2 regions of the Cellulomonas sp. NPDC058312 genome follow, and region 2 is predicted to be linked to the other one. Evidence: predicted binding sites of a transcription regulator. Region 2 holds the regulator's gene; the other holds the start of a gene.

Region 1 (15,042 bases), on a different contig from region 2:
GGTCCACTGCACGGACGCGGCCGTGGTGACCATCTGGTGGGTGCGCGGGTGCAGCCCGCCGACGTCCTGGAAGTACGAGCTGAGGCGCTGGCGCAGGCTCTTGGCCTTGCCGACGTAGATGACCCGGCCGTGCTCGTCGCGGAACCGGTACACGCCGGGCTGGTCCGGGATCTCCCCCGGCGCCGGGCGGTAGGTCGCGGGGTCAGCCATGCGCACCACCGTAGTTCGGGCCCGCCGCCCCGACGCGCGCGGGACGTCGGTACCGTGGGCCGATGGGACTCCTGCACCAGTACGCCGCCGACGTCGTCTGGACCGGGGCCGGCGACTCCGGCACCACGGGGTACGCGACGTACGGGCGCGACCACGAGATCCGCGTGGCCGGGAAGCCGACGGTCCTCGGGTCCGCGGACCCGGCGTTCCGCGGCGACCCGACGCGGCACAACCCCGAGGAGCTGCTCGTCGCGTCGCTGTCCGAGTGCCACATGCTCTGGTTCCTCCACTTCGCCGCCACGTCGGGCGTCGTCGTCGTCGGCTACGCCGACCGGGCCACCGGGACCATGCGGGTCGAGGCGGCGGGGCACGGGCAGTTCACCGAGGTGATCCTGCGACCCGCGGTGACGGTGCGGGCCGGGGCGTCCGTCCCGGGGGCACCGGGCGGAGCCGGGCTGGACGCCCAGCTCGCGGACCTGCACCGCCGGGCGCACGAGCACTGCTTCATCGCGCGGTCGGTGACGTTCCCGGTGCTGACCGAGCCGGCGCCCGCGGTCCTGGAGACCGCGGGCGCCGACCCGGCCTGACGCCGGCCCGCCGACCGACGCGGGGTCAGGCGCTCACGCGCTCCTGGGCGGGGTCGTCGAGCACCTCGGCGAGGAACGTGCCGGTGTGGCTGGCCGCGACCCGCGCGATCTGCTCCGGCGTGCCCTGCGCGACGACCGTGCCGCCACCGGAGCCGCCCTCGGGCCCCATGTCGATGACCCAGTCGGCGTTCTTGATGACGTCGAGGTTGTGCTCGATGACGATGACGCTGTTGCCCTTGTCGACCAGGCCCTGGAGCACGCCGAGGAGCTTGCGGATGTCCTCGAAGTGCAGCCCGGTGGTCGGCTCGTCCAGCACGTAGACCGTGCGCCCGGTGGAGCGGCGCTGCAGCTCGGTCGCGAGCTTGACGCGCTGCGCCTCGCCGCCGGACAGGGTCGGCGCCGGCTGGCCGAGCCGCACGTACCCGAGGCCGACGTCGACGAGCGTGGTCAGGTGCCGGGCGATGGCGGGCACCGCGGCGAAGAACTCCGCGGCCTCCTCGATCGGCATGTCCAGCACCTCGGCGACGGTCTTGCCCTTGAAGTGCACCTCGAGCGTCTCGCGGTTGTAGCGCGCGCCGTGGCAGACCTCGCAGGGGACGTAGACGTCCGGCAGGAAGTTCATCTCGATCTTCAGGGTGCCGTCGCCCGAGCACGCCTCGCAGCGTCCGCCCTTGACGTTGAACGAGAACCGCCCGGCGGTGTAGCCGCGGACCTTGGCCTCGGTGGTCTCCGCGAACAGCTTGCGGATCCGGTCCCACACGCCCGTGTACGTCGCGGGGTTGGACCGCGGGGTGCGGCCGATCGGGCCCTGGTCGACGTGCACGACCTTGTCGAGCTGGTCGAGGCCGGTGATCCGCTTGTGCCGGCCGGCCACGCGGCGGGCGCCGTTCAGCTCGTTGGCCATCACGGTGTAGAGGATTGAGTTCACCAGCGTGGACTTGCCGGAGCCGGAGACGCCGGTGACCGCGGTGAACGTGCCGAGCGGGAACGAGACGTCCACGTTCTGCAGGTTGTGCTCGCGGGCGCCGTGCACGGTGACCTGGCGCTTCTTGTCGACCTTGCGGCGCTTCGCGGGCATCGGGATCTGCCGACGCCCCGACAGGTACGCGCCCGTCACGGACTCGCGGGAGTCGAGCAGGCCCTGCAGGTCGCCGGAGTGCACGACCCGCCCGCCGTGCTCGCCGGCGCCCGGGCCCACGTCGACGATCCAGTCCGCGGTGCGGATGGTGTCCTCGTCGTGCTCGACGACGATCAGCGTGTTGCCGAGGTCCCGCAGCCGGGTGAGCGTGTCGATGAGGCGGCGGTTGTCGCGCTGGTGCAGGCCGATGCTCGGCTCGTCCAGCACGTAGAGCACGCCGACCAGGCCGGAGCCGATCTGCGTGGCGAGCCGGATGCGCTGGGCCTCGCCGCCGGACAGCGTGCCGGCGGCCCGCATCAGCGACAGGTAGTCGAGGCCGACGTCGAGCAGGAAGCCGAGGCGGGCCTGGATCTCCTTGAGCACCTGCTCCGCGATCTGCCGCTCGCGCACGCCGAGCTCGAGCGTGTCGAGGAAGTCGCGGGCCTCGCGGATCGGCAGCGCGCAGACGTCGGCGATGGACTTGCCGCCGACCAGCACGGCCAGCACCTCGGGCTTGAGGCGGGTGCCCTCGCACACGGGGCACGGCACCTCGCGCATGAAGGCCTCGTACTTCTCCTTGCTCCACTCGGAGTCGGTCTCCGCGTGGCGGCGCTCGAGGAACGTGATGACGCCCTCGAACCCGGTGGAGTACTGCCGCTCACGGCCCCAGCGGTTCTTGTACTTGACGTGCACCTTGTGGTTCTCGCCGTGCAGCACGGCGAGCTTCGCCCGCTCCGGCAGGGCGCGCCACGGCACGTCCATCGAGAAGCCGAGGTCGTCGGCCAGCGCGGTGAGCACCCGCTCGAAGTACTCCGAGGAGATCTGGGCCCACGGCGCCACGGCCCCGTCGCGCAGCGACAGGTCCTCGTCGGGGACGATCAGCTCGGGGTCGACCTCGAGGCGCGAGCCGAGCCCCGTGCACTCGGGGCAGGCGCCGTACGGGGCGTTGAACGAGAACGTCCGGGGCTCGATCTCCTCCAGCGTGAGCTGGTGGTCGTTCGGGCACGCGCGGTTCTCGGAGAACCGGCGCTCGCGCTCCGGGTCGTCCGCGTCGGCGTCGACCATCTCGACCACGAGCAGGCCGCCGGCGAGCCCGAGCGCGGTCTCCACGGAGTCGGTCAGCCGGCGCTGCACGCCCTCGCGGGCGACCAGGCGGTCGACGACGACCTCGATGTCGTGCTTGAGCTTCTTCTCGAGCGTCGGCGGCTCGGCCAGCTGGACGACCTCGCCGTCCACGCGGGCACGGGCGAAGCCCTTGGCCTGGAGCTCCTTGAACAGGTCGGCGTACTCGCCCTTGCGGCCGCGGACCACCGGCGCGAGCACCTGGTACCGGGTGCCCTCGGGCAGCTCGAGCAGCCGGTCGACGATCTGCTGCGGCGTCTGCGCGGTCACGCGCTCACCGCACACCGGGCAGTGCTGCGTCCCCGCGCGGGCGAACAGCAGGCGCAGGTAGTCGTAGACCTCGGTGATGGTGCCGACCGTCGACCGCGGGTTGCGGTTGGTCGACTTCTGGTCGATCGACACCGCGGGCGACAGGCCCTCGATGAAGTCGACGTCGGGCTTGTCCATCTGGCCGAGGAACTGCCGCGCGTACGCGGACAGCGACTCGACGTACCGCCGCTGCCCCTCCGCGAAGATCGTGTCGAAGGCCAGCGACGACTTGCCGGACCCGGACAACCCCGTGAAGACGATGAGCCTGTCCCGGGGCAGATCCAGGTCGACGTTGCGCAGGTTGTGCTCGCGGGCCCCCTGGACCACCAGTCGATCGTTCACGCGCGCCATGCTACGGCCGACCACCGACAGGCGCACATGTGTTCGAACGGTGCGCACCGCCCGGCGGACGCGCACGAGAGGTCGCCCATGCGGCGGCACGGCTGGTCACCGCATGATGAGGCGGTGACCGCACCGTCCGCGTCCCCGCCGTCCGTGACGCAGCCCACGCCCCCGCCCACGACGGGAGCCGGCCCGGCGCCCACCCCCATCGGCGACTACGCCGTCCTGGGTGACGGCCGCACCGCCGCGCTCGTGTCCCGCGCCGGGTCGGTGGACTGGCTCTGCCCGTCGCGGTTCGACTCCCCCGCGTGCTTCGCCGCGCTGCTCGGGCGCCCGGAGCACGGCCGCTGGCTGCTGGCGGTCGAGGACGCGACCCGCGTGACGCGCCGGTACCTCGGCGACTCGTTCGTGCTCGAGACGACGGTGGAGACGCCCACGGGCACGGCGGTGCTGCTCGACGCGATGCCGCTGGGCGACGACCGCTGCGACCTGGTCCGCCGGGTGACCGCGACCCGCGGCACCGTGCGCGTCCGGCACGAGTGGGTGGTCCGGTTCGGGTACGGCCGGGTCGAGCCGTGGGTGCACCGGGTGCGGGACCCCGACGGCGTCGAGGTCATCCGCGCCGTGGCGGGCCCGGACAGCGTCGTGCTGCGCGGCGACCGGCTGCCCCGCCCGCACGGTCGCGCGCACACCGACGCCTTCACGCTGGACGAGGGCGGGTCCGTCGAGCTGGCCCAGACCTGGGTGCCGTCCTGGCAGCCGGTGCCGCGGGCGCCGCGGGGCGCGCACCGGATCGAGGCCACCGAGGAGCGCTGGGGCCGGTGGGCACGCGCGTCCCGGTACACGGGCACGTACCGCGACGCGGTGGTGCGGTCGCTGCTGGTGCTGCGGCTGCTCACCGACGAGCAGACCGGCGGGATCGTCGCGGCGGCCACCACCTCCCTGCCCGAGGACCCGGGCGGCGAGCGGAACTGGGACTACCGGTACTGCTGGCTGCGCGACGCGGCCATGACGCTCGAGGCGCTGCTCGAGCACGGCTACCGCGACGAGGCGCAGGCGTGGCGGCAGTGGCTGCTGCGCGCGGTCGCGGGCGACCCCGCGGACATCCAGATCATGTACGGCGTCGACGGCAGCCGGGACCTGCCCGAGCGCACCCTCGACCACCTGCCCGGGTACGCGGGCTCGCGGCCGGTGCGGGTCGGCAACGCGGCGGTCGGCCAGGTGCAGAACGACGTGCTCGGGGAGGTGATGGCCGCCCTGCACCTCGCCCGGGCCGCGGGCGTCGCCGAGGGCGCCGACTCGTGGTCGTTGCAGCGGCACCTCGTCGACCACCTCTGCCGGACCTGGCGCAGCCCCGACAGCGGCATCTGGGAGGTCCGCGGCGAGCCCCGGCACTTCACGCACTCGAAGGTGATGGCCTGGGTCGCGTTCGACCGCGCGGTGCGCGCCGTCGAGGAGCACGGGCTGCCCGGCCCCGTCGAGCGCTGGCGCGCGGAGCGGGACGCCGTGCACGCCGACGTCCTGGCGCACGGCTGGGACGCCGACCGGGGCACGTTCGTGCAGCACTACGGCGCCACGCACACGGACGCGTCGCTGCTGCAGCTGGTGCTGGTCGGGTTCCTGCCGGCCGACGACCCGCGGCTCGTCAGCACCGTGGCGGCGGTGCGCGCGGAGCTCGAGGTCGCCCCCGGTCTGCTGCTGCGCTACCGGACGGACCGCACCGACGACGGGCTGCGCGGCACGGAGCACCCGTTCCTCGCCTGCACCGGGTGGCTGGCCGACGCGCTCGCGCGGCAGGGGGACGTCGCGGGGTCCACGCAGGTGCTGGACGTGCTCACCGGACTGGCCACCGACGTCGGCCTGCTCGCGGAGGAGTACGACCCGACGACCCGGCAGATGGTCGGCAACCTGCCGCAGGCGCTGTCCCACCTCGCGCTGGTGCGGGCGGTGCAGAGCCACGACGCCGCCACGGACGGGTGACGCGGCGCCCCGGACGGCCCTGACCGGTATGGACGCATCCGTCCGGCGTTGACCGCTTCTGCCATAGTGACGCACAGGATCTGCACATCACGCGAAGGGACATCCATGTCGAACGACGGCACCGCCACGCCGGAGCCCGGCCAGGAGCCGGACGGCGCCGCGCGGCCCGCCCCGGACCAGGGCACCGAGCCGCCCGCCGCCCCGGCGCCCTCCGGGTACGAGGCCACCGGCGCCGGCGGCCCCGCGCCCTCCGGCTACGAGGTGCCCTCGAGCACCACGCCGACCGAGGCGTACCCGACGCAGGACGCCCCCACGCAGGCGTTCCCGCGCACGGGCGACACCCCGACGCAGGCGTACCCCACCGCGGGGTACCCGAGCCCCGGCCAGCCCACGGGCTCCGCCGGTTGGCCGAGCCCCGGCGAGCCCGCGCCGTCCTCCTCGGGTCAGCCCGGTCCGGGCCAGCCGTGGGCGCCGCAGCCCGCGCCGGGCCAGCCCGCCGCCGGCCAGCCGTGGGCGCCGCAGCCCGCCCCGGGCGCCACGCCCGCCGCCTCCGACGCCGACCAGCCCGCGAGCAGCCCGTACGGCGCCCCCGCGGCGGACGCGTCCGCCGGCACCGGCCCGCAGGGCTACCCGCAGCCCGGCACGTCCCAGCCCGGCAGCCCCCAGCCCGGCGGCTACGGCCAGGGCGGCGGCTACCCGCCTCCCGGCACGCCCTACGGCGCCGCCCCGTACTCCCCCGGCCAGTACCCCGGCCCGCCGCCCGCGTCGACCACGGACGGGGTGTCGATCGCGGCGCTCGTCACCGGCATCCTCGGCATGGGTCTGATCCCGATCGTCCTGGGCGTCCTCGGCCTGCGCCGCACCAAGCAGAACGGCACCCAGGGCAGGGGCTTCGCGATCGCGGGCATCGTGCTCGGCGGCCTGGCGATCCTCGCCACCATCGGGCTCACGGTCGCGATCATCCTCGGCATCTCGGCGGCGAACGACCGCATCGACGACCTGCGCGACAGCTGCGCGTCGGGCGACATGGCGGCGTGCGACGACCTGTACCGCACCTCGGACGTCGGTTCCGACGAGGAGGAGTTCGGCCTGACCTGCGGTGGCCGCACCGACGGGACCGTGTCCTGCACCGGCCTCGAGGACGGCTTCACGTACGGCGACAACGCCGAGCTGGACACGCTGTGGGACGCCTGCGAGGGCGGCGACGGCGCGGCGTGCGACGAGCTGTACTCCTCCGCCCCCGGCGGCTCCGAGTACGAGGAGTTCGGCCGCACCTGCGCCGGCACCTCGGACGGCACGACGTACTGCGACTCGGGCCTCACCGAGGACCCGGCGACCGAGGACCCGGGCACCGAGGACTCCGGCACCGCGACGGGCGACGGCTACGGCACCGACCCCGAGCTGGACGTGATGTGGGACGCCTGCGCCGCCGGCGACGGCCTCGCCTGCGACAACCTGTACTGGGAGTCCCCGGCCGGCTCGGCCTACGAGGACTTCGGCAGCACCTGCGGCAACCGGGTCGAGTTCACGGCCAGCTGCGAGGAGGAGCTCGCCGCGGCGGGCTGATCCCCGAGCACGGCACCGCAGCACGCCACGACGCAGGCCCCGGGACGCACCGTCCCGGGGCCTGCGTCATGCCGGACGCGCCGGTCAGTCGGCGAGCGGTCCCAGCCACGCGGTCGCGACGGTCCCGTGCGCGGACTCGTCGTCGGACGGGTGGAACATCCCGGCGAGCACGTCGCGGTACAGCCGGCCGAGCTCGTTCCCCGCGAAGTAGGTCCCGCCGCCGGACGCCCGCACGGCCTTGTCGACGACGTCCCGCGCCGTCTCGGTGGCGCGCACCTTGAGCCCGACGAGCAGGCTGAACCAGCGCGCGCCGTGGTCGGCCTGCTCGTCCACGTCCCGGGCCAACGACCACACCTGCGGCTCGATGCCGTCCTGCGCGATCGCCGCGGACGCCACCCGCCAGCGGATGTCCGGGTCCTGCGCGTAGGGCCGGCCGTCGTGCTTCAGGGACGTCCGCCGGTGCACCGCCGCGACCGCGAGCTCCAGCGCGCGCCGGCCGATGCCCGTGTAGACCGCGGCGAGCAGCACCTCGAACACCGCGAACAGCGCGAACACGTACGGGTCCGCGCTCGGGCCGGGCGGCAGCGCGCGGACCACCCGGTCGGCGGGGGCGTACGCGCCGTCGAGCACGGTGGTGCAGCTCTGCGTGGCGCGCATGCCGAGGGTGTCCCAGTCGTCCTTCGACGTCGCGCCGCCGTCCGACCGCGCCACCACGGCGTGCACCAGCCGCGGTCCGTCGGGGTGGTCCGCGTCGAGCCCGAACGTCGCCAGGCGCGTCCACACCGGCGACAGCGAGGTGAAGATCTTCGTCCCGTAGAACCGGTAGCCGCCGTCGTCCTGCCGCTCGGCGCGGGTCCGCGAACCGAACATCACCAGGTCGTTGCCGGCCTCCGAGTTGCCGAACGCGTACACCTCGCCCGCGGTCGCGTCCCGGAGCACCGTCTCCAGCGAGTCGTCGCCGCGGGCGGCGAGCACCGCGGCCATGCCGGTCACGACGAGGTGCATGTTCACCGCCAGCGCGGTGGCCGGGGCCGCGCCTGCGAGCCGGACCTGCTCGCGGGCGACCTCCTCCAGCGACAGGCCCGCACCGCCGAGACGCTCCGGGACGAACGCCGTCAGGTAGCCGAGCGCCCGCAGGTCCGCGAGGTCCTCGTGCGGGAACGTGTTCTCGCGGTCGTGGACGGGGGCGCGCTCGGCGATCCGGGCGAGCACCTCGTCGGTCAGCAGCGTGCGGCGGGAGGACGTGACGGTCATGCGGCCACTCTCCCACCGCACCCGGCCAGCGCGCGTCGTCCGGCATGATGGCGCGCATGCCCACCTACGCCGTCCGGTACACCTACGACCAGCGCGCCGACCTCCAGGCCGAGGTCCGCCCCGAGCACCGCGACTACCTCACCGGGGTCGCCGCGCGCGGCCTCCTGCTGGGGTCGGGCCCGTTCGCCGACGGGGCACCCGGCGCCCTGCTGGTGTTCGACGTCCCGGACCGGGGCACCCTCGACGCGCTGCTCGCGGACGACCCGTTCGCGCGCGCCGGCGTGATCGCCGACGTCGAGGTGCGGCCGTGGACGCTCGTCATCGGCCCCTGGGCCGGTACCGCGGGCTGACGGGCCCGAGCCCTCAGGGGCGGCGGGCGTCGACCTCGTCGGCGCGCCCGGCCTCGGCCGGCGCCCGTCGCTCGTCCCGGCGGGACGCCGCGATGCTGGTCACCGCCGTGACGCCCAGCGTCACCACGATCACCGCGAGCGAGACCCACGACGGCAGCTCCGGCGCCCACTCGACGGACTCGCCGCCGTTGAGGAACGGCAGCGTGTTCTCGTGCAGGGCCTGGAGCACGAGCTTCACGCCGATGAACCCGAGCAGCACGCCGAGCCCGATGTTGAGGTAGCGCAGCCGGGTCAGCAGGCCGCCGAGCAGGAAGTACAGCTGCCGCAGGCCCATCAGCGCGAACACGTTCGCCATCAGGACCAGGTACGGCTCCTGCGTGAGGCCGAACACCGCGGGGATCGAGTCGAACGCGAACAGCAGGTCCGTCGCCCCGATGGCCACGAGCACGAGCAGCATCGGCGTGACGTGCCGGCGGCCGTCGACCTGCGCGGTGAGGCGGACGCCGTGGTAGCCGTCCGTCGTCGGCAGGAACCGCTGGACGACGCGCACGAGGGCCGGCGGGCGGTAGTCCTCGCCGGACTCCTCGTCCTCGCCGACGCCCTCGCGCGCGACCTTCACGGCCGTCCACACCAGGAACGCGCCGAACAGGTAGAACACCCAGCTGAAGCTCGCGATCACCGCGGCGCCCGCGGCGATGAACGCCCCGCGGAACACCAGCGCCAGGATGATCCCGATCAGCAGGGCCGTCTGCTGGTACTGCCGCGGCACCGCGAACCGGCTCATGATGAGCAGGAACACGAACAGGTTGTCGACCGACAGCGAGTACTCGGTGAGCCACCCCGCGACGAACTCCCCCGCGGGGTCGGCCCCCCACACCGCCCAGACGACGACGGCGAACGCCACCGCCAGCCCGATGTAGACCCCGAGGTACCGCAGGCACTCCGAGGTCGAGGGGATGTGCGGTCGCCGGCCCACCACCGCGACGTCCACGATCAGGACGGCGGCGGCGAGGCCGAGCGACACGCACCAGACGAGGGGTGAGACGTCCACGTGCGGGTCAGTGCTCCTTGGTGCCTGCCGGCTCCTCGGTCGCGGTCACGGCGGGAGCGGCATCGCTGTCGCGGCGCGTCTTCGCGAGGCTCGCGACAGTCGCCACGGTCAGGGTACCCAGGATCACGAGGAGCGAGAGCCAGGTGGGAATCTCGGGCGCCCACTCGATGTGCTCGCCGCCGTTGATGAACGGGAGCTCGTTCTCGTGCATCGCGTGCAGCACGAGCTTGATGCCGATGAACGCGAGGATGAAGGCCAGGCCCTTGTTGAGGTACACCAGGCGCTCCAGCAGGCCGCCGATCAGGAAGTAGAGCTGCCGCAGGCCGAGCAGGGCGAACGCGTTCGCGGTGAAGACGATGTACGGCTCCTGCGTGAGGCCGTAGATCGCGGGGATCGAGTCGAGCGCGAACAGGATGTCCGTGGCGCCGATCGCGACCATGACGACGAGCATCGGGGTGATGAACCGCTTGCCGTCGATCTTCGTGGTGAGGCGGTCGCCGTGGTACTCCTCGACCGTCGGGACGGCCTTCTTCAGCAGCCGGACGGCCAGGCCGTCCTTCTTCTCGTCGGCGTGCTGGACCTCGTCGGCCTGGTGCTTCTCCCGGGCGAGCTTGATGCCGGTGTAGACCAGGAACGCGCCGAAGATGTAGAAGACCCAGGACCAGCGCTCGATCGCCGCGGCGCCCGCGAGGATGAAGACGGTGCGCAGCACCAGCGCGATGACGACGCCGACCAGCAGCACCTTCTGCTGGAACTCCCGGGGGACCGCGAACTTCGTCATGATGATGAGGAAGACGAAGAGGTTGTCGACGGACAGGCTCTTCTCCGTCACGTACCCCGCGAAGTACTCGGTGCCGTGGTCCCAGCCCCAGACCATGCCGAGCCCGATGCCGAAGACGATCGCGAGCACGATGTAGACCGCCGACCAGGTCGCGGCCTCCCGGAACGACGGGGCGTGCGGGGTGCGGACGTGCGCGAAGAAGTCGAAGACGATCATCCCGATGATCGCGACGGCTGTCGCGATCCAGACCCACAGGTCGACGGACATAGGTGTTCCTCCGGTACAGGCGAAAATGAAGACGACTGAGAACCGGAGGTCTCTCCCACCCGGACGACCGGGCCGACGCTCCCGGGTCGACTGCGTCGGCGACCGTGTTGACGGGGGGCGTCGTGTCGGGATACTCCCCTCCACTGCGAGCGCAACTATAGGACATGAGTCCCAGAGGTGCTGACCGGCGCTCGCCCACCGGTGCCGGGCCGGTCAGGCGGTCGCGGCCTGCATCTGCCGCAGCTCCTTCTTCAGGCCCGAGATCTCGTCGCGGAGCCGGGCGGCGAGTTCGAACTGGAGCTCCCCCGCGGCGGCGTGCATCTGGTCGCTGAGCTCCTGGATCAGCTCCGCGAGCTCGCCCGCGGCCGCGCCGACCAGCTTGGTCCGGGCGGTCGCCGGGCCCTTCGAGCCCAGGCCCGGGACGGGTGCCTTGCCGCGGCTCGACTGCCGGCCGTTGCCGCCGAGCAGCTCGGCGGTGTCGGCGTCCTCGCGGGCCAGCAGGTCGGTGATGTCGCCGATCTTCTTGCGCAGCGGCTGCGGGTCGATACCGCGCTCGGTGTTGTACGCGACCTGCTTCTCCCGGCGGCGCGAGGTCTCCTCGATCGCCATCTGCATCGCGGGCGTGATCTTGTCCGCGTACATGTGCACCTGGCCGGAGACGTTGCGGGCCGCGCGCCCGATCGTCTGGATCAGCGACTTGCCGGACCGCAGGAAGCCCTCCTTGTCCGCGTCGAGGATCGCCACGAGCGACACCTCCGGGAGGTCGAGGCCCTCGCGCAGCAGGTTGATGCCGACCAGCACGTCGTACTCGCCCATCCGCAGCTCGCGCAGCAGCTCGACGCGGCGCAGCGTGTCCACCTCGGAGTGCAGGTAGCGGACGCGGACGCCCTTCTCGAGGAAGTAGTCGGTGAGGTCCTCCGCCATCTTCTTGGTCAGGGTCGTCACCAGGACGCGCTCGTCACGCTCCACGCGGGTGCGGATCTCGTCCAGGAGGTCGTCGATCTGCCCCTTGGTCGGCTTGACGACGATCTCGGGGTCGACCAGGCCGGTCGGGCGGATGATCTGCTCGACCACGCCGTCCGACACCGCGAGCTCGTAGTCGCCGGGCGTCGCCGACAGGTAGACGGTCTGGCCGATCCGCTCGACGAACTCCTCCCAGCGCAGGGGCCGGTTGTCCATCGCGCTCGGCAGCCGGAACCCGAAGTCGACGAGGTTCCGCTTGCGGGACATGTCGCCCTCGAACATCGCGCCGATCTGCGGGACCGTCACGTGCGACTCGTCGATGACGAGCAGGAAGTCCTCGGGGAAGTAGTCGAGCAGCGTGTTGGGCGCGGTGCCCGGCTCGCGGCCGTCGATGTGCCGCGAGTAGTTCTCGATCCCGGAGCAGGAGCCGATCTGCCGCATCATCTCGATGTCGTAGGTCGTGCGCATCCGCAGCCGCTGCGCCTCGAGCAGCTTGTTCTGCCGCTCCAGGTCCTTCAGCCGCTCCTCGAGCTCGTGCTCGATGCCGGCGATCGCGCGCTCCATGCGCTCGGGCCCCGCGACGTAGTGCGTCGCCGGGAACACGTGCACCTGCTTCTCGTTGCGCACGACGTCACCGGTCAGCGGGTGCAGCGTCTGGATGGCCTCGATCTCGTCGCCGAAGAACTCGACCCGGATCGCGAGCTCCTCGTAGACCGGGATGATCTCGACGGTGTCGCCGCGGACCCGGAACGTGCCGCGGGTGAACGCCATGTCGTTGCGGCTGTACTGCATCGACACGAACTGGCGCAGCAGCTGGTCGCGGTCCACCTGGTCGCCCACGTCGAGCGTCACCATCCGGTCGACGTACTCCTGCGGCGTGCCCAGGCCGTAGATGCAGGACACCGACGCCACCACGACCACGTCGCGCCGGGTCAGCAGCGAGGACGTCGCCGAGTGCCGAAGCCGCTCGACCTCGTCGTTGATCGAGGAGTCCTTCTCGATGAAGGTGTCCGTCTGCGCGATGTACGCCTCGGGCTGGTAGTAGTCGTAGTACGACACGAAGTACTCGACCGCGTTGTTGGGCAGCAGCTCGCGGAACTCGTTCGCGAGCTGCGCCGCGAGGGTCTTGTTCGGGGCCATCACCAGCGTCGGGCGCTGCAGCTGCTCGATCAGCCAGGCCGTCGTCGCCGACTTGCCGGTGCCCGTCGCGCCCAGCAGCGTGACGTCCTTCTCCCCCGCCTGGATCCGCTTCTTGAGGTCGGCGATCGCCGTCGGCTGGTCGCCCGAGGGGGTGTACTCGGACACCACCTCGAACGGGGCGACGGTGCGCTGCAGGTCGGTCACGGGACGCATGCGTCCACCGTACGTCCCGGGTCTGACACGCGCGGCGGGAGGGGTAGCGGGTTCGCGCAGGGCGTGGCCCGACGGGCCGGGTCACCCGAACTCGACCCGAGCGGGAACATGCAGCTCGACGAGTCGCCCCGACGCGTCGATCGACGACGGCTGAACCTGGTAGGCCCTGCTGACCCAGTGGAGCTCACGCGCGTCGCACGCCTCCGCACGGGTGTCCTCGTCCGCGTCGGGCTCGTGGTGCACGAGGTAGCCGGGCACCACCAGCCGAGCCACCCCGGGTCCGGGGGAACCGAGAGAGAAGTCCGTACCGGGCGGCTCGCGCCTCGTGTCCGCACGCGGTCCGGCAGGGCGGCGTCAGGCCAGCGTGCCCGCCGCCACCCGGACGTCGACCGTGGTCCGCAGGGCGGCCCGCAGCACCGCGGCCACGCCGGCGGCGGACGCCGTCACGTCGAGCGACGGTGTGCCGGCGGGTACCTGCTCCGGGAGGCGCGGGACGTGCACGAACCCGCCCCGCGCACCCGCCGGACCGCCCGCACCGCCGGGCCCGCTGGCGCCGAGCTGCTCGGCCAGCGCGTACGCGACGGTGTTGCACACGTACGTCCCGGCGGTGTTCGACACCTCGCCGGGGACGCCCGCGGCCTGCACCGCGGCGAGGCATGCCTTGACCGGCAGGCCCGACAGGTGCGCGACCGGGCCGCCGGGGACGACCGGCTCGTCGACCGGCTGCGCCCCGTCCTCGTCGGGGATCCGCGCGTCCTGGACGTTCACCGCGACACGCTCGACGCCGACCGCCGACCGGCCGCCGGCCTCGCCGACGCAGACGACCAGGTCGGGCCGGACCTGCGCGAGCAGGTCGGCGAGCCGGCGCGGGGCCCGGGCGAAGGACACCGGCAGCAGCGCCGTGACCAGGGCCGCACCCTCCACCTCCGCGGACCAGCCGGCGGCGACCGCGCGGACGGCGGCCCAGGACGCGTTGACCTCCTGCTGCTCGAACGGCTCGAACCCGGTGAGGAGCACCGTCGTCACGGGGTGTCGACCTCCTGCTCGTCGTGGCGCTCGGCGGCGAGCCGGTCCCAGAGCGCGTCGACCTCGGCCCGCAGGCCCTCCGGGTCGCCGGAGCCGTCCAGGACGACGTCGGCGGCGGCGAGCCGGTCGGCGTCGGACGCCTGCGCGGCGATCCGGCGCTCGGCCTCGGCGCGGTCGAGGCCGCGGGTACGCACCAGCCGCTCGACGCGCAGCAGCGCGGGGGCGTCGACGACCACGACCACGTGGAACGCGTCCGCGCGTCCGGTCTCGACGAGCAGCGGGATGTCGTGCACCACGACGGCGCCCGGGTCGGCCGCCGCGGCCGCCGCCTCGCGCTCGGCCGCCAGGCGCCGGACGACGGGGTGCACGATCGAGTTGAGGCGCTCGCGCGCGGACGGGTCGGCGAACACCACGGCGCCGAGGCGCGGCCGGTCGAGGACGCCGTCGGCCGTCAGCACCTCGGGCCCGAACGCCTCCACGACCTCCGCGAGCCCCGCGGAGCCCGGGGCGACCGCCTCCCGCGACAGGACGTCGTAGTCGATCAGGACGGCACCGCGCTCCGCCAGCCGCTGCGCGGCCACCGACTTGCCCGCCGCGATCCCGCCGGTCAGTCCGATGCGCTGCATCACCCCATCGTGCCGTGCGGGAGCGCCGACGTCACGCGCCGGACCGCGCGACCCGGGTCAGCGGACGACGTGCCCCCGGGCGCGCAGGTGGTCCTTGACCTGACCGATGGTCAGGGTGCCGAAGTGGAAGACGCTCGC
Region 2 (15,042 bases):
GGTCGTCGGCCTGCCCGGCGGCGACCTCGGGGAGAAGGTCGTCGCGGCGATCGTCACCGAGATCGGCGCGCACGTCGACATCGCCGCGATGCGCGAGTGGTGCAGCGAGCGGCTCGCCCGCTACGCCGTCCCGCGCGAGATCGTCATCCTCAAGGAGCTCCCCCGCTCCCAGATCGGCAAGGTCCTGCGCCGGGTCGTCCGCGACGACCTCATGGCGGCGGCCCGCCGCCTGATCCGCCCCTCCTGACCCGGCAGACTCCGGGCCGCGAGGGCGTACGCGACACCACGAGGGCGCAACCCAGGGGTTGCGCCCTCGTGGCGTCCGTTGCGCCCTCGCGGTGCCGGCTGCGCCCTCGCGGTGGGTCAGGACGCGGTGACCGGGAGGATGCGGTCCCACCAGGACAGGACGTGCTCGAAGCGCACGAGCCGGTGCTGCGGGCGGCCCGAGCGGGTGAGCTCGTGGCCCTCACCCGGGAACAGCAGCAGCTCCGCGGGGACACCACGGCGCTTGAGCTCGACGAACCAGCGCTGGCCCTGCTCGACCGGGCACCGCCAGTCCTGCTCCGAGTGGATCACCAGCGTCGGCGTGGTGACGCGGGCGACGTGCGCCATCGGCGACTGCGCGGCGACGGCCGCCCGGGACGCCTCGTCGTCGCCGTCCCCCAGGTACTCGAGCCCGAAGAACCAGCCGATGTCGCTCGACCCGACGAAGCTCACCGGGTCGAGGAAGCCCCGCTCCACGACCGCCCCGCGGAACCGGTCGGTCCGGGTGGTCAGCCACGCCGTCAGGTAGCCGCCGTACGAGCCGCCGAGGACGCCCACCCGCTCGTCGTCGAGCGCCGGGTCCTCCAGCGCGGCGTCGAGCAGCGCGAGCACGTCGTCCGTGTCCACGGTGCCGAAGGCGTGCCGGATGGCCGACCCGTGCGCCGACCCGTAGCCGGCGGAGCCGCGCGGGTTGCCGTAGACCACGGCGTAGCCGGCCTCGGCGAGCGTCTGCACCTCGTCGAACAGGGCCACCGTGTACTGCGCGTACGGGCCGCCGTGGATCATCAGCAGCGTCGGGTGCGGGTCCGGGTACCGCTCCGGGTCGGGCGTCACCACCCAGCCGTGCACCGGGTAGCCGTCGGGGGCGGTCGCCGTGACCTCGCGGGGCTCGCGGACCCGCCCGGTCGCGCGCAGCGGCGCCGACCAGTCGGTGAGCACGCGCGTCGCGCCGGTGCCGAGGTCGACGACGTGCACGTCGCCGGCGGTCGTGGGACCCGCGACGGTCGCGGCAGCCAGCGGGGCGCCGGTCGCGGCGTCGACGCCGTGCGCGACGACCGCACCGGTCACCAGGTCGTGGACGGTGCCGTCGGTCGCGACCTCGCGGAGCACGACGGTCCCGCGCTCCTGCACGCCGACGAGCACGCCGTCGGCGGTGACGGCGAACGTCCCCGGGTCGAGGTCGACCGCCTCCGCGTCCGTCAGCCGCTCCGGTGCCGCAGCGGCCTCGGGACCCGCCGACCCGGTGCGGAGCGCGAGGCGGTAGAGCCCCGTCTGCCGGGCGACGAAGTCGCGGCCCGACTCCCCCATGTCCTGGGCGAGCAGCCAGACGGCGGACCCGTCACGCGTGGGCAGCGCCGCGGCGACGGCGAGCGTGCTGCCCGCGTCGGCGTCGGTCAGCGGACGCAGGGCGTGGTTCGCGCCGGGCGCGGTGTCCACGACCGCGGCGTCGGCCCGCAGGTCGCTGTCGCGCGCGGCGTGCCGGGCGGCGACCGCCAGGACGTACCGGCCTCCCGGGAGCCAGGCGATCTGCTCGACGTCGACGTCGCCCGCGGTCACCTCGCGCGCGATCGGCGTGGCGCCCTCGCCCTCGGGCACGACCGAGCGCGCGGCCGGGTCGGCCGGGACGTCCACGACGAACAGCCGGCGGCGCTTGTCCCGCGTGAACCCGACGCCGTCGCCCCGGTAGGGCAGCTCCGTGATGTGGCGGGGGCGCTCGGCGGACGCGTCGTCGCCGTACCGTCCCTCCTCCGGGACCCGGGCCAGGAACGCGAGGGCGGAGCCGTCGGGCGACCAGCGCGCCGGGCCGGCCCCGAGCGGGGCGTCGGTGAGCCGCACGGGCTCGCCGCCCGCAGACTCGACGAGGTGGAGCTGGGGCCGGCCCTTCGGCTCGGCACGCAGGAACGCGACCCACCGGCCGTCGGGCGACAGACGCGGGTCGGTGTCCCGGTGCCCGCGGGTCAGCCGGACGGGCGGCGTGGAGCCGTCGGTGGGCACCCGCCAGAGCTGGCCGGTGTACTCGTCGGACTCGAGGTCGGGCGCGGTGCGGGCCACGACGACGAACGAGCCGTCGGGCGCCAGCGCGGGGGTGCCGGGTGCGTGCAGGAGCGACAGGTCAGCGGGGATCACCCATCGACCGTAGTACGACGCGCGCGCCCGCGGGGCGCGACCTCAGGCGCCCGGGACCGCCGGGGCCTCGGCGGCGGCGCGACGGGCGGCGTCGGCCTCCTCGTTCTCGGCGCGCAGGACCGTGATGGCCGCCTCGAAGTCGTCGAGCGAGCTGAACGCCTGGTAGACGCTCGCGAACCGCAGGTACGCGACCTCGTCCAGGTCGCGCAGCGGCCCGAGGATGGCCAGCCCGATCTCCGAGCCGTCGAGCTCCGCGCTGCCGCTCGCCCGCAGGGTCTCCTCGACGCGCTGGGCGAGCAGCGCGAGGTCGTCCTCGCTGACCGGGCGACCCTGGCAGGCCTTGCGGACGCCGTTGACGATCTTCTCCCGGCTGAACGGCTCGGTGGCGCCGGACCGCTTGACCACCGACAGGCTCGCGGTCTCGATCGTGGTGAACCGGCGGTTGCACTGGGGGCACTGCCGGCGTCGGCGGATCGACAGCCCGTCGTCGGACGTGCGGGAGTCCACGACGCGGGAGTCGGCATGACGGCAGAACGGGCAGTGCACGGGGTGCCTCCTGACGGTGCGTGGGCGGCACGGTCGGCGGGTGGCGGCTGCGCCGCGCCGGTCCGGACGCCCGGGACACCGTAGGACCCGTGCGCCAGCCGGTGCAACACGGGTTCGGCCGGGCACGGAGGCGCTGGTCAGGAGCCCCGGACGCCTCGAGACGCGCCAGACACCCCGGGACGACGACGAGGGTGGCCGCGTGCGCGGCCACCCTCGTGGGGACGCCCCCGTCCCGTCTCGTCCGGACGACTCGCCTCGTCCGGACGGTTGCTGCACGCCTCTGCGCCGGGCCCGAGAGCCACGACGACGACGCGTCCCTCGCGGCGAGCCCCCCAGCCAGCCGTTCGAGGTGGCACCACCCTAGGGGCGCCCGTGGCAATTACGCAAGCACCTGCTCACGTAATCCACCCGCGGCGTTCTCGTGCCTGACCTGGGCGTGGGCGCGAGCCCTCGAACCGCCTCAGTCGGCCGGGAGGAGCAGCACCTGACCCGCGACGAGCGACCCGTCCGCGAGGCCGTTGAGCTCCTGGAGCTCCGCGACGACGTCCCGGACGTCCTCGCCCGGCGCCGTCACACCCGCGGCGATCTGCCACAGCGTCTCCCCCGACTGCACGGCGTGCGTGACGACCTCGACCGCGCGCTCCGGGCCGTCGGCGACCGCCTGTCCACCGAGCACGCCGGCCATGACCACCAGCAGCCCGAGCAGCACGAGCACCGCCCGCCCCCGGCGGGTCAGCCGCAACGGGGCGGGCGCGACCGGCACCGCGGCCGACCGGACGGCCCGGGGTCGCTCCGGGAGCGAGGTCACGTCCGGCACGACGACGAGGTGCCGCACCGGGCGCGCGCCCGAGCGCCCCGCGGACGCGGACGCGGACGCGGACCACGAACCCACGGGCCGCGATCCCGCCGGCCGCGACCCCGTCGAGGCGGTCCGCACGACGGGCTTCGCCGTGGTCCACGGCTGCGCTGCGATGGCGCTCATCCCCACCACTTCCCTCCTGGGCCGCGACGCGACCTCGATCTGCTGTGCTGCACCGCGCCCGACACCGGGTCGAACACCTGTTCGTTCGAACGTCTGTACGAAACTGAACCACACCCCGGGTGGGATGTCGAGACACGATCGAACAGGTGTTTGATCCACCCGCCCGGGCGCCCTACTCTCGTGACGTCGGGAGAAGCGCACCACGAGGCACTGACACGACCGCCCGGCAGCGTCGTGACCAGCACGGACCGCCTCGGGTGCGGAGCACGACGGACGGGTGCGGCGGGCACCGGCGTCGCGAGGACGGGAGCGGACATGACGAGCGAGGCAGCGGGCGCCACGGCGCCGGCCGAGGACGGCGGCGTCGCGGAGCTCGGCGGGGGCGACGGCCTCACGCCGCGCCAGCGGCTCGTGCTCGAGACCGTGCGCGCCTCCGTGGAGAGCCGCGGCTACCCGCCGAGCATGCGCGAGATCGGCGACGCGGTCGGGCTGACCAGCCCGTCGAGCGTCAAGCACCAGCTCACCGCGCTCGAGCGCAAGGGCTACCTGCGCCGCGACCCGAACCGGCCGCGCGCGATCGAGGTCGTGCAGCCCGACGACTCCCGGGGCGTCGCCGCCCTGCCGGGCGCGCCCGGTCTCCGGGCGACCGGCGCCGGCGGGCTCGGCGACGAGGACAGCGCGGCGCGCGACGGTGCGCCCGAGGCCGCGTACGTCCCGGTCGTCGGCCGGATCGCCGCCGGCGGGCCGATCCTCGCGGAGCAGCTCGTGGAGGACGTGTTCCCGCTGCCGCGGCAGCTCGTGGGATCCGGCGAGCTGTTCCTGCTCAAGGTCGTCGGCGACTCGATGATCGACGCGGCCATCTGCGACGGGGACTGGGTGGTCGTCCGGCGCCAGCCGGTCGCCGAGAACGGGGAGATCGTCGCCGCGATGCTCGACGGCGAGGCCACGGTCAAGACGCTCCGCCGCACGGACGGCCACGTCTGGCTCATGCCGCAGAACCCCGCGTACTCCCCCATCGACGGCGACCACGCGCAGGTGCTCGGCCGCGTCGTCTCGGTGCTGCGCAGCCTCTGACCGGCCACGGCGTGGTGCGGGGCGGCCCGTCGGTCGTGCCATCCTGGCGCGCATGACCCACCGGGCCGACGTGCCGACCCCCGCCGACCAGACCCCGCCCGCCGGCCACGCGTCCGGGCCCGCCGCTCCGCCGCAGCCGGTGCGCGTGCTGGGCACCGGCGTGCACGAGCCCGCCGTCGTGGTCTCGTCCGCGGAGCTCGACGAGCGGTTCGGCCGCCCGCCCGGCACCTCCGCCGCCCGGTCCGGCGTGACGTCCCGCCGGTGGGCCGGCCCGGGCGAGACGTCCTCGCGGATGGCGGCGTCCGCGGTCGCCGCCGCACTGGCCGCCGCCGGGCTGGACGTCGCGGACCTGGACGCCCTGATCGTGTCCGCGGTCGCGCCCGAGCAGCCGATGCCGACCACCGCCGTGCTCACGCTCGCGGCCCTGGAGGCGCCCGGCGGCGCGTGCGAGGCGTTCGACGTGAACGCGTCCTGCGTGGGGTTCCTGACCGCGTTCGGCATCGCGGCGTCGGGCATCGCGACCGGCCGGTGGCGCCGGGTGGCCGTCGTGGCGACCGAGCTCGCGTCCCGCGGCCTGGACCACACCGAGCCGGAGAGCAGCGCCCTGTTCGGCGACGGGGCCGCGGCGGTGGTCCTGGGGCCCGCGGAGCCGGGCGAGTCCTCCGCGGTGCTCGCCGCGCGCTCGGCGACCTGGCCCGAGGCCTGGCGGGCGTGCCGGATCGAGGCGGGCGGCACGCGGTGGAACGCGATGGACCCGCCCCCGGACCCGTCGGCGTACCTGTTCCGGATGGACGGCGCCGTGCTGCTGCGGCACGTGGCCCGGACCGTGCCGGCGTTCCTGCGCGACGTCGAGCGCCGCGCCGGCGTCACGCCGCAGGACGTCGACGTCCTGGTCCCGCACCAGGCGAGCGGCGTCGGGCTGCGCTACCTGCGCGAGCGCACCGGGGTCCGCGCGGACGCCGTGGTCGACGTGCTGGCGGACCACGGCAACCAGGTGTCCGCGTCCGTGCCCACCGCGCTGCACCACGCCGTCGCCTCGGGCCGGCTGCGGCGCGGCGACACGGCCCTGCTGCTCGGCACCGGTGCCGGGCTCACCCTGTCCGCGATCGTCCTGAGGTACTGACCGTGCGCGTCTCGCTGCTCACCGCCGGGTGGACCACCCACCCCGCCGGCATCGCCCGTCGCGGCGCGGGCCGTGCGCCCGTCCGCTTCCCCGCCCTCGTGGTCGTCGTGGAGCACCCCGACGGGGTCGTGCTGTTCGACACCGGGTACGCGCCACGGGTCCGCGAGGCGATGGCCCGCGGCCTCGACCGCGTGTACGGCGGCCTGCTGCCGGTGCACGTCGAGCCCGACGCGTCTGCGGCCGCCCAGCTCGCGGCGCGGGGCGTCGACCCCGCGGGCGTCCGGTACGTCGTGCTGTCGCACCTGCACGCGGACCACGTGGGCGGGCTGCTGGACTTCCCGGCGGCGCGGGTGGTCGCCGACCCGGACGCGGTCGCGCTCGCCCGCCGGGTGCGGGGGTTCGGCCGGCTGCGGCGCGGCCTCCTGCCGGCCCTGCTCCCCGACGACCTGCCGGACCGGCTGGTGGACCCGGCGTCGCTGCCGCCGGCCGCGGCGGCGGACCTCGACCCGCTGACCGGCGCGCGCGACCTGCTGGGCGACGGCCGGCTGCTCGTCGTGCCGCTGCCCGGGCACAGCGCGGGGCACCTCGGCCTGGTGGTCCGGACACCCGGCGCCGACCTCGTCCTGGTCGGCGACGCCGCGTGGCACACCCGCGCCGTCACGCACGGCGAGCTGCCGCACCCGGTGGCGCGCGCCGTCACCGCCGACTGGGCGGCCTACCGCGGGACGCTGGCCGCGCTCGACGACCTGGCCCGCCGGCGCACCGGGGTGCTGGTGCTGCCGTCCCACGACGAGGACGCGATCGCGGCGGCGCGCGCGGTGCTGGGCGGGTGAGCCGGGCCCGGGTGCTCTGGCACTACGCGCACGCGCGGCGACGCCGGTTCGCCGACCGTGCCGCCCTCGAGCGCTGGCAGGAGCGGCACCTGCGGGGCGTGCTGGCCCGGGCGCCGCACCGGTACGCCGCGTACGCGGGCACCGCGCCCCGGACGCTGGCCGACCTGCCGGTGCTGGACAAGCCCGACGTGCTGGCGCGGTTCGCGGGGCTGAACACGCGGGGCGTCGGTCTCGAGGAGTGCGTCACGGCCGCGCGGGCCGCGGAGCGCGGTCGCGACTTCGGCACCACCCTGCGCGGTCTGTCCGTCGGGCTGTCGTCCGGCACCTCCGGGCAGCAGACCGCGTTCCTCACGTCCGCGGCCGAGCGGGACCGCTGGGCCGGCGAGGTGCTGGCCCGCGCACTGCCGGACGGTCTGCTCGCGGGGGCCCGCGTGACCCTGGTGCTGCGGGCCGGCGGGCCGCTGTACGAGTCGGTGGACGGCGGCCGGGTGCAGTTCCGGTTCGTGGACCTGGCGCTGCCGGTGGACGCGCTGGTCGCCGAGGTGGTCGCCGCCGCGCCCACGGTGCTGGTCGCGCCGCCCTCGGTCCTGGTGCTGCTCGCCCGGGCGGGCGTCCGGCTGCCGCTGCGGCGCGTACTGTCGGTCGCCGAGGTGCTCGACCCGCACGACCGCCGGACCGTCGAGGCGGCGTTCGGGCTGCGCGTCGACCAGGTCTACCAGGCGGCGGAGGGGTTCCTCGGGATCAGCTGCGCCGACGGGCGGCTGCACCTGGCCGAGGACCTGGTCGTGGTCGAGCGGGAGCCCGTGGGACCGCCCGCCGACCGCCGGTTCGTCCCCGTGGTGACCGACCTGTTCCGCACCAGCCAGGCGGTGCTCCGGCGCCGCCTCGGGGACGTGCTGGTCGCGGGCGACGCGTGCCCGTGCGGCGACCCGCGCCAGGTCGTCGACGAGGTGCTGGGCCGCGCCGACGACCTGCTGTGGCTCCCCGGCGGCGACGGCGTCCCGGCGCCGCTGTTCCCGGACTTCGTGCGGGCGGCGGTGCTGGCGGCACCCGGCGTGCGGGACTTCCGGGTGGTGCAGCACGCCGCCGCCGGCCTGACGCTCGCGGTCGAGCCCGCCGACGCGTTCCCCGGCGCACGGGACGGCCTGGTGGCCGCGGTCGCCCGCGCCGGGCTGGGGCCGGTGGCCATCACGCCCGGCGGCATCGAGCCGACCGGGCCGCTGGTCAAGCTCCGGCGGGTGCGTCGGGAGCCGCACGTCCCGGCGCCGGCGGCAGCGGCCGGCCCGCCAGCAGGGCGCTGACCGCCGCGTCCACCGCACCGACCGGGTCGTACGCGGCCGCCGCGGCCGCGAGCCGGACCAGCGAGCCGCGGTCGGCCGCGAGCACGGACCGCAGCGCGTCGGCCGCCGCGCGGGTGCCGAGGCGACGCACCCGGACCCCCGCACCCGCGGCGACCACCCGCGCGGCGAAGTCGAACTGGTCGTAGTCCTGGGGGCACACGACCGCGGGCACCCCGGCGCGGACGGCGCTGTACAGGATCCCTGCGCCGCCGTGGTGGACGACCGCGTCGCATCGCGGCAGCACGGCGTCGTAGGGCAGGTGGCCGAACACGTGCAGGCCCGGCTCGACGTGCACCGGGCGCGCCTGCCGCCGCGCGGCGTCCCCGAGGCTGACCACCACGGTCCGACCCCCGGCCGCGGCGACGAGGCCCCGGGCCTGCGCGACGAGGTCCCGCTTGGCCCAGTGCAGGTGCGTGCCGAGGGTCACCAGCACCAGCCGGCCGTCGGGCAGCACCGGCGGCTGCGGCCACGGCTCGGGCGTCGCGGTGACCGGGCCGATCATCCGGAACGCCGCGGGCCAGTCCCGCGGCAGCTCCAGCTCGGACATCCCCAGCCCGAGGACCGCCGTCGGCGAGTACGCCGCCTCCGAGCCGTCCGGGCGGTACACCCCCACCCCCGCCGCGCGGAACTGCCGGGCGAGCGCGACCTGCATCCCGCGCTTGGCGGCGCGGGTGGCGGTGCGCCCGACGGCGTCGCGGGCCCGGTGGCCGGCGTGCCGCGCCGGGCCCCAGCCACCGAGGTACGACGGCGTGCCGGAGCGGGTCTCCAGCGCCAGCGGCGTCGGCATGGTGGTCAGCCACGGCAGGCCGTGCCGCTCGGCGACCAGGCCCGCGACCGGCGCGGTGAAGTCCGCGAGCACGGCGTCGTGGCCGTCCCGCCGGACCAGGGCGTCGAGCTCGGCGTCGGCGCGGGGCAGCAGCGCGAGGTTCGCCCGCAGCTGGCGGGTCAGCAGCAGCGGGTTCGACCGGACCGGGCCGGGGGTGTCGGAGATCCGGTCGAAGACGCCGGGGTCGTCGGCGAGCAGCGGGTGGACCTCGAAGCCGTGCGCGCGCACCGCGTCGGCCTTCGCGGCGCCGGTGGCGAACCGGATGTCGTAGCCCCGCGCGCGCAGACCGCGCCCGAGGGTCAGCAGCGGGTTGAGGTGCCCCGCGAACGGCGGGGCCGCGAGCAGCAGGCGCGGGCCGGTCACGGGACCTCCTCCGGGCGGGGTACCAGCGCCCGCACCGCCGCGACCGCAGCGGGGCCGGTCGCCGCGTCGAGGTGACCGCCGGGGACGACGACGTCGACCGGCCCCCGGTACCCGAGGCGGCTGACCCGGTCGCGCTCGCCGCGCACGACGCGCACGTGCCACCGGGCCCCGGGCCGCAGCGCCGCGCCCACGGGGCCCAGCGCCACCACGTGCACGGTGAGCCCCGCCGGGACCCGCACCAGCGGCGCCGCGACGCCGAGCAGCTGCGCCCCGGTGCTGCCGCACAGCAGCAGCAGCCGGTCGGCGGTGCCGTCGAGGACGGGCTGCAGGTGCCGCGCGACCTGGTGGGCGAACCGGCCGCCGGGCCGGGCCGCGAGGTGCTGCGCGGCGTTCCGGGCAGACGCCAGCGGGAGCGCGACCCGGCGGTACTCCCCGGTCGTGGCCGCCTCGGTCCAGGGCAGACCGAGCCGCAGCGGCTCCCACCCGTCGACGGCCAGCGCGTCGAGCACCGCGTCCTGGGCCGGCGACAGGCGGGAGTGCGTCCAGGAGCTCTGCCCGGTGAGCCAGGCCGCGCGGGCCGGCAGCGGGGTGGCCGGGTCGACGACGCTCGGCGACGCCGCGTGCCGGTCGAGCCACCTCACGCGTGCCCCGTCGTCCGGGCGGCGCTCGTCGCGGCCGCTCTCGTGCGCGCCGATCTCGTGCGCGCCGATCTCGTTCGCGCCGGCCCCACGCGTCCCCGCGTCACGCCGTCGACCCGACGCCCACGCGCACCCGCCGCCCGCGCCAGACCACGCTGCGCGGGCCGAGGGCCGCCGAGACCGCGTGCAGCGGCGTCAGCACGGCCGCCACGGGCTCCAGCAGCACGCCCAGGGTCCCCTGCGCTCCGGCGCCGAGCCGGCCCCGCAGCTCCCGGGTCGCGACCGCGGTGCCCAGCAGCACGACGGCGGTGGCGGCCCCCGCGCGCGGCGACCGTGCGGCGCACGCCAGCGCCACCGCCGCGGCGGGCAGGACGCTCGGCAGGCCCGCGAGCACCGCCAGCCGCGGGCTCGGGTCGCGCCGCACCACCTCGCCGGCGAACAGCAGCCAGCGGCGCATCAGCCGGGCGTACGCGAGCGGGCCGGGGACGGTGGTCGCGAGCTCGGCCGGCTGGGCGGTCTGCACGATCCGCAGTCCGCGCGCGCGGTACGCCCGGGCCAGGGCGTAGTCGTCGCAGGTCGCGTCGACCACCGCGGCGAGGCCGCCGACCGCGCGCAGCGCGTCCTGCCGGGTCAGCAGCACCATGCCGTTGACCGTCACGGGCGGTCCGGTGCGGGCCATCGGCAGGTAGGTCACGAGGGCGGAGCCGTTGACGAACGCCGCGACCAGCCGGGACCACAGCCCGCCCTGCTCGCGGTACACCGGGATGCCGGTGACCAGGTCCGCGCCCGCGGCGAGCGCGCCGGCCAACCGCTCGAGCCCGCCCGGCGGGAGCACCGTGTCGTCGTCGAGCAGCCCGACCACCGGGCCCGCGCCCGGGGCGACGACCGCGAGCTTGTGCACCTTGGGGTTCACGCCGGGCGGGGGCGCCGCGCAGGTCAGGACCTGGACGTGCGGCCCCGCGGCGGTGGCGCGCGTCGCCGCGTCGAGGCCCGCGGGGTCGTCGTCGTCGACCAGCAGCAGCACCCGCGCCGGCGCCAGGGTGGCCGCCGACCGCGCCAGCGTGGCGGGCAGCAGGGGGTCCCCGGACCGGACCGGGACCAGGACGGTGACGTCGTCGACGGGCGCCTCGGTCGGGGGCTCCGCGACGGCGCGGGCGGCGGAGACCAGCCGGACGGCGGCCAGGCCCGCCAGCATCCCGGTGACCGCGAGCGCCGCGACCTCAGCCGTGCGCACGCGCGATCCGGTCCACGCTCTCGTCCAGGGACACCGCGGGCGCGCCGAGGTCGCGCAGCGTGCGGGACACGTCGAAGGTCTTGGAACGCGAGAGCACGGACACCCCGAACCGGGTGATCGGCGGCTCGCGCCAGCCCAGGAACGTCGCGGACACCTGCTCCCCCGCCCCGGCGAGGGCCCGGACCAGCGCGGGCGGGACCCGCACCGTGCGCGGCTCGGCACCGAGCCGCCTCAGCACGCCGAGCAGGAACGGGTACAGGTCGACCGGCTCGGCGTTGGTCACGTGGTAGAGCCCCTCGACGCGACGCTCGACGGCCTCCGTGAGGTAGTGGGCGGCGGTGTGCACGTCCGTCAGGTCGATCCGCACCGGCGGTCGGCCCGGGCGCTCCAGCAGCGGGAGCACGCCGCCGCGGGCCAGGCGCAGGATCCGCGGCAGCAGCACGGTGTCCCCGACCCCGAACACGGCCCGCGGCCGCAGCACCGCGTGCGGGCCGTCGTACCGGGCGACGACCCGCTCGCTGATCCGCTTGGTGCGGGCGTACACGTTGATCTGCTCCGCGTCCGGCGGGACGGGGCTGGCCTCGGTGAGGTCGAGCTGGTCGGCGTCGCGGTAGAGCACCGAGGAGCTCGACACGTGCACCAGGTGCGGGTGCCCGTGCGCGGCGGCCCAGCGCACGACGTTGCGGGTGCCGTCGACGTTCGCGGCGACGAACGCGCGCGGGTGCGCCCACGGGGAGGCGAGCGCGGCGCAGTGGATCACCGCGTCGACGTCGCCCGGGACGACGCCGTCGAGCAGCGGCTCGGCGAGGTCGTGCCGCACGTACGCGTCGACGGGGGTGCTCGGGGACGCCGCGCGGCCGAGGCCGACGACCTCCCAGCCGCGCGCGTGGGCGTCGGCGACGACCCGCCCGCCGAGGAAGCCGTTGGACCCGGTGAGCAGCACGCGCATGGGCCCGACCCTAACGGGCGCCGGGTGTGTCGCCGGGCACGCTGCCGGGCACGTCGCCCGGTCCGGCGGCCAGCGCGCCCAGCGCCCGGGCCACGTCGTCGGCGTCGTCCCAGACGTGGAACGCGAGCCGCACCCGCCCTGCGCGGCCGGCGACGCGGCAGCCCGCGGCCTCGAGCGCGGCCCGGCGGGCGCCGTCGGGGTCGGGCAGGGTGACGATCGCACTGCCGGTGGCCGCGAGGCCCAGCCCGGCGCGCAGGCCGTCGGCGAGCCCCGCCGCGTGCGCCTGCACCACCGCCGGGTCCACCTCGGCGAACGCCGTGACCGACTCCGCCGCGCCCAGCCACGCCTGCCAGGCCGGCGAGACGTCGAACCGCCGGGCGTCGTCGGCGAGCGTCATCGCCGGGCCGTAGCAGGACGACCACGGGTCGGCGCCGGCGTACCAGCCCGCCTGCACGGGCCGCAGGGCGTCCTGCGCGTCGGCGCGCACCGTCATGAACGCGGTGCCGCGCGGCGCGCACAGCCACTTGTACGCGGCGGTGACGCTGACGTCGTACCGGCCGGCGTCGACCCGCAGCCACCCCGCGGCCTGGGTGAGGTCGCACAGCGTGCGCGCCCCGGCGGCCCGGGCGGCGGCGACCACGGCGTCGTCGTCCAGCACCGCACCCGTCGCTGACTGCACCAGCGAGTAGGACACGAGCGCGGTGCCCGGCGTGATCGCCGCGGCGAGCTCGTCCGCCGCGACGTGCCGCACGCGCAGCCGGTCGCCCTGGGCGAGGAACGGGTACACGGTGGAGGAGAAGTCGCCGGTCACGCACAGCACCTCGGCGCCGTCCGGCAGCGACGCGGCGACCACGGCGGCCATGACGGACACCTGGGACCCGATCGCGACCCGGTCCGCGGCGACCCCGACCAGCGACGCGAACGCGCCCCGGGCCCGGACCACCGCGTCCTCGTAGCGTCCGACGTCCATCCGGCCCGCGCCCCACCGGTCCAGGTCCTCCCGCAGCGCCCGCAGCATGCGCGCGGGCGCGACCCCGGCGGTCGCGGCGTCGAGGTGGCCGGGGGCGGGCGCGAACTCGCGGCGGAGGTCGGCCAGGACGGCGGTGGGGCGCATGCTCCGAGCCTTCCGCCCCCGTTCCATGCGTGCAACGGCCTGTTGTCGACGCACTCATGCACACGGCTTATCGTTCGGGTCATGACCGCCCGACCGCTCGACGCCGCCGCGCTCCGCCTCGTCCGCACCGTGCACGAGACCGGCAGCGTCACCGCCGCCGCCCGCGCGCTGGGCCTCACCCAGCCCGCCGCCAGCCAGCAGCTCCGCGCCGTCGAGCGCACCGTCGGCACCCCGGTCGTCGTCCGCGCCGGCCGCGGGGTGCGGCTCACCGAGGCCGGGCTCGTCCTGGCGCGCAACGCGGTCGCCGTGCAGTCCGCGCTCGACGCGACGCTCGAGGAGGTCGCCGCGGTGGCCAGCCTGCGCGCGGGCCGGGTCCGGGTGGCCGCGTTCCCGTCGGCGGCGGCGACGCTGCTGCCCGGGGCGCTGGCCGCCCTGCGCGTGCGGCACCCCGGGCTCGTGCCCACGTTCGCGGAGGCCGAACCGCCCGAGGCGCTGGCCGAGCTCGACGCGGGCCGGGTGGACGTCGCGGTGGTGTTCCGGGACGCGGACCCGGACGGGGCAGCCGCTCCCCCGGGGGTCGCGCGCCGGCGGCGCGACCCGCTGCTGCGCGACGAGGTCGTCGTGGTGCTCCCGGAGTCGGACGGCCGCGAGCCCGGCTCCCCCGTCGACCTGGCCGCGCTCGCCGACCGGCCGTGGATCGCCGGCTGCCCGCAGTGCCGGGCCCAGCTGGTCGGCACCTGCGCCCGCGCCGGGTTCGCCCCGCGCGTCGACTTCGCGACCGACGACTACCTGGCGGTGCTCGGCCTGGTCCGCGCCGGCCTGGGCGTCGCGACGCTCCCCGGGCTCGCGCTGGCCGCCCTGCCGCACCACGGCGTCACCGTGCACCCGACGCTCCCGCCGGCGACCCGCCTGGTCGAGGCGGTCACCGACCCGGGCACCGCACGGGTACCGGCCGTCGCAGCGGCGCTGGACGCGCTGCGCGCCGCCGCCGAGCGGCTGCGGGCGCCGCGGGTGCACGTGGCACCCGTGCACGCGGCACCCGCGGCCCGCGGCTGAGCCCGCCTCAGATGCCGAACCGGCGCGCCACCGCGCGCAGCGACTCCGCCGACCGCCGCAGCCCGGCGAGCTCGTCGGTGGACATCGGCACCTGCAGCCGCTCGCCCACGCCCGCGCGCCCGACCACCGACGGCACCGAGAGGCACACGTCGCTGATCCCGTGGTACCCGTCCAGCAGCGACGACACCGGCAGCACCCGGCGCTCGTCCTTGATGATCGCCTCGATGATCCGCGAACCCGCGAGCGCCACCGCGTAGTTGGTCGCACCCTTGCCGGCGATGATCCGGTAGGCGGACTCCACGACCTCGCGGGCGATCGACTCGCGGACCTCGTGGGTCAGCGGGACGTGACCCTCCATCGCGTTCCAGTCGAGCAGCGGCACGCCGCCGATCGTCGCCGAGGACCACAGCGGCAGCTCGGTGTCGCCGTGCTCGCCCGCGATGTACGCGTGCACGTTCTGCACGGCCACGCCGGTGTACTGGGCGATCAGGTACCGCAGCCGGGAGGAGTCCAGCACCGTCCCGGAGCCGAACATCTGCGTCGGCGGCAGGCCCGAGACCTTCAGGGCCGCGT

The links. Region 2 encodes LexA, which represses DNA repair genes until DNA is damaged. Its sites were predicted from a motif close to TCGAACANNTGTTCGA; they were not measured.
Region 1: a site for LexA is predicted at 3,718-3,733, ahead of uvrA (excinuclease ABC subunit UvrA). Genes of this name have one in related genera too.

What each region holds. Positions count from the first base shown of each region.
Region 1 covers NZ_JBHVZE010000002.1:214,445-229,486, reverse strand. The annotation lists gene uvrC (excinuclease ABC subunit UvrC) at 1-210, opposite strand, end outside; gene ACFVXN_RS05375 (OsmC family protein) at 273-797, shown strand; gene uvrA (excinuclease ABC subunit UvrA) at 823-3,687, opposite strand; gene ACFVXN_RS05365 (glycoside hydrolase family 15 protein) at 3,841-5,667, shown strand; gene ACFVXN_RS05360 (DUF4190 domain-containing protein) at 5,773-7,233, shown strand; gene ACFVXN_RS05355 (acyl-CoA dehydrogenase family protein) at 7,318-8,487, opposite strand; gene ACFVXN_RS05350 (YciI family protein) at 8,544-8,837, shown strand; gene ACFVXN_RS05345 (TerC/Alx family metal homeostasis membrane protein) at 8,851-9,888, opposite strand; gene ACFVXN_RS05340 (TerC family protein) at 9,896-10,936, opposite strand; gene uvrB (excinuclease ABC subunit UvrB) at 11,150-13,252, opposite strand; gene ACFVXN_RS05330 (hypothetical protein) at 13,334-13,525, opposite strand; gene pcp (pyroglutamyl-peptidase I) at 13,607-14,278, opposite strand; gene coaE (dephospho-CoA kinase) at 14,275-14,904, opposite strand; gene hisF (imidazole glycerol phosphate synthase subunit HisF) at 14,962-15,042, opposite strand, start outside.
Region 2 covers NZ_JBHVZE010000001.1:880,049-895,090, reverse strand. The annotation lists gene ACFVXN_RS04015 (AMP-binding protein) at 1-247, shown strand, start outside; gene ACFVXN_RS04010 (S9 family peptidase) at 364-2,391, opposite strand; gene nrdR (transcriptional regulator NrdR) at 2,434-2,937, opposite strand; gene ACFVXN_RS04000 (LysM peptidoglycan-binding domain-containing protein) at 3,398-3,919, opposite strand; gene lexA (transcriptional repressor LexA) at 4,235-4,993, shown strand; gene ACFVXN_RS03990 (3-oxoacyl-ACP synthase III family protein) at 5,046-6,116, shown strand; gene ACFVXN_RS03985 (MBL fold metallo-hydrolase) at 6,119-6,949, shown strand; gene ACFVXN_RS03980 (F390 synthetase-related protein) at 6,946-8,250, shown strand; gene ACFVXN_RS03975 (glycosyltransferase) at 8,174-9,478, opposite strand; gene ACFVXN_RS03970 (hypothetical protein) at 9,475-10,119, opposite strand; gene ACFVXN_RS03965 (glycosyltransferase) at 10,220-11,350, opposite strand; gene ACFVXN_RS03960 (NAD-dependent epimerase/dehydratase family protein) at 11,337-12,299, opposite strand; gene ACFVXN_RS03955 (aminotransferase class V-fold PLP-dependent enzyme) at 12,310-13,413, opposite strand; gene ACFVXN_RS03950 (LysR family transcriptional regulator) at 13,495-14,469, shown strand; gene ACFVXN_RS03945 (L-lactate dehydrogenase) at 14,477-15,042, opposite strand, start outside.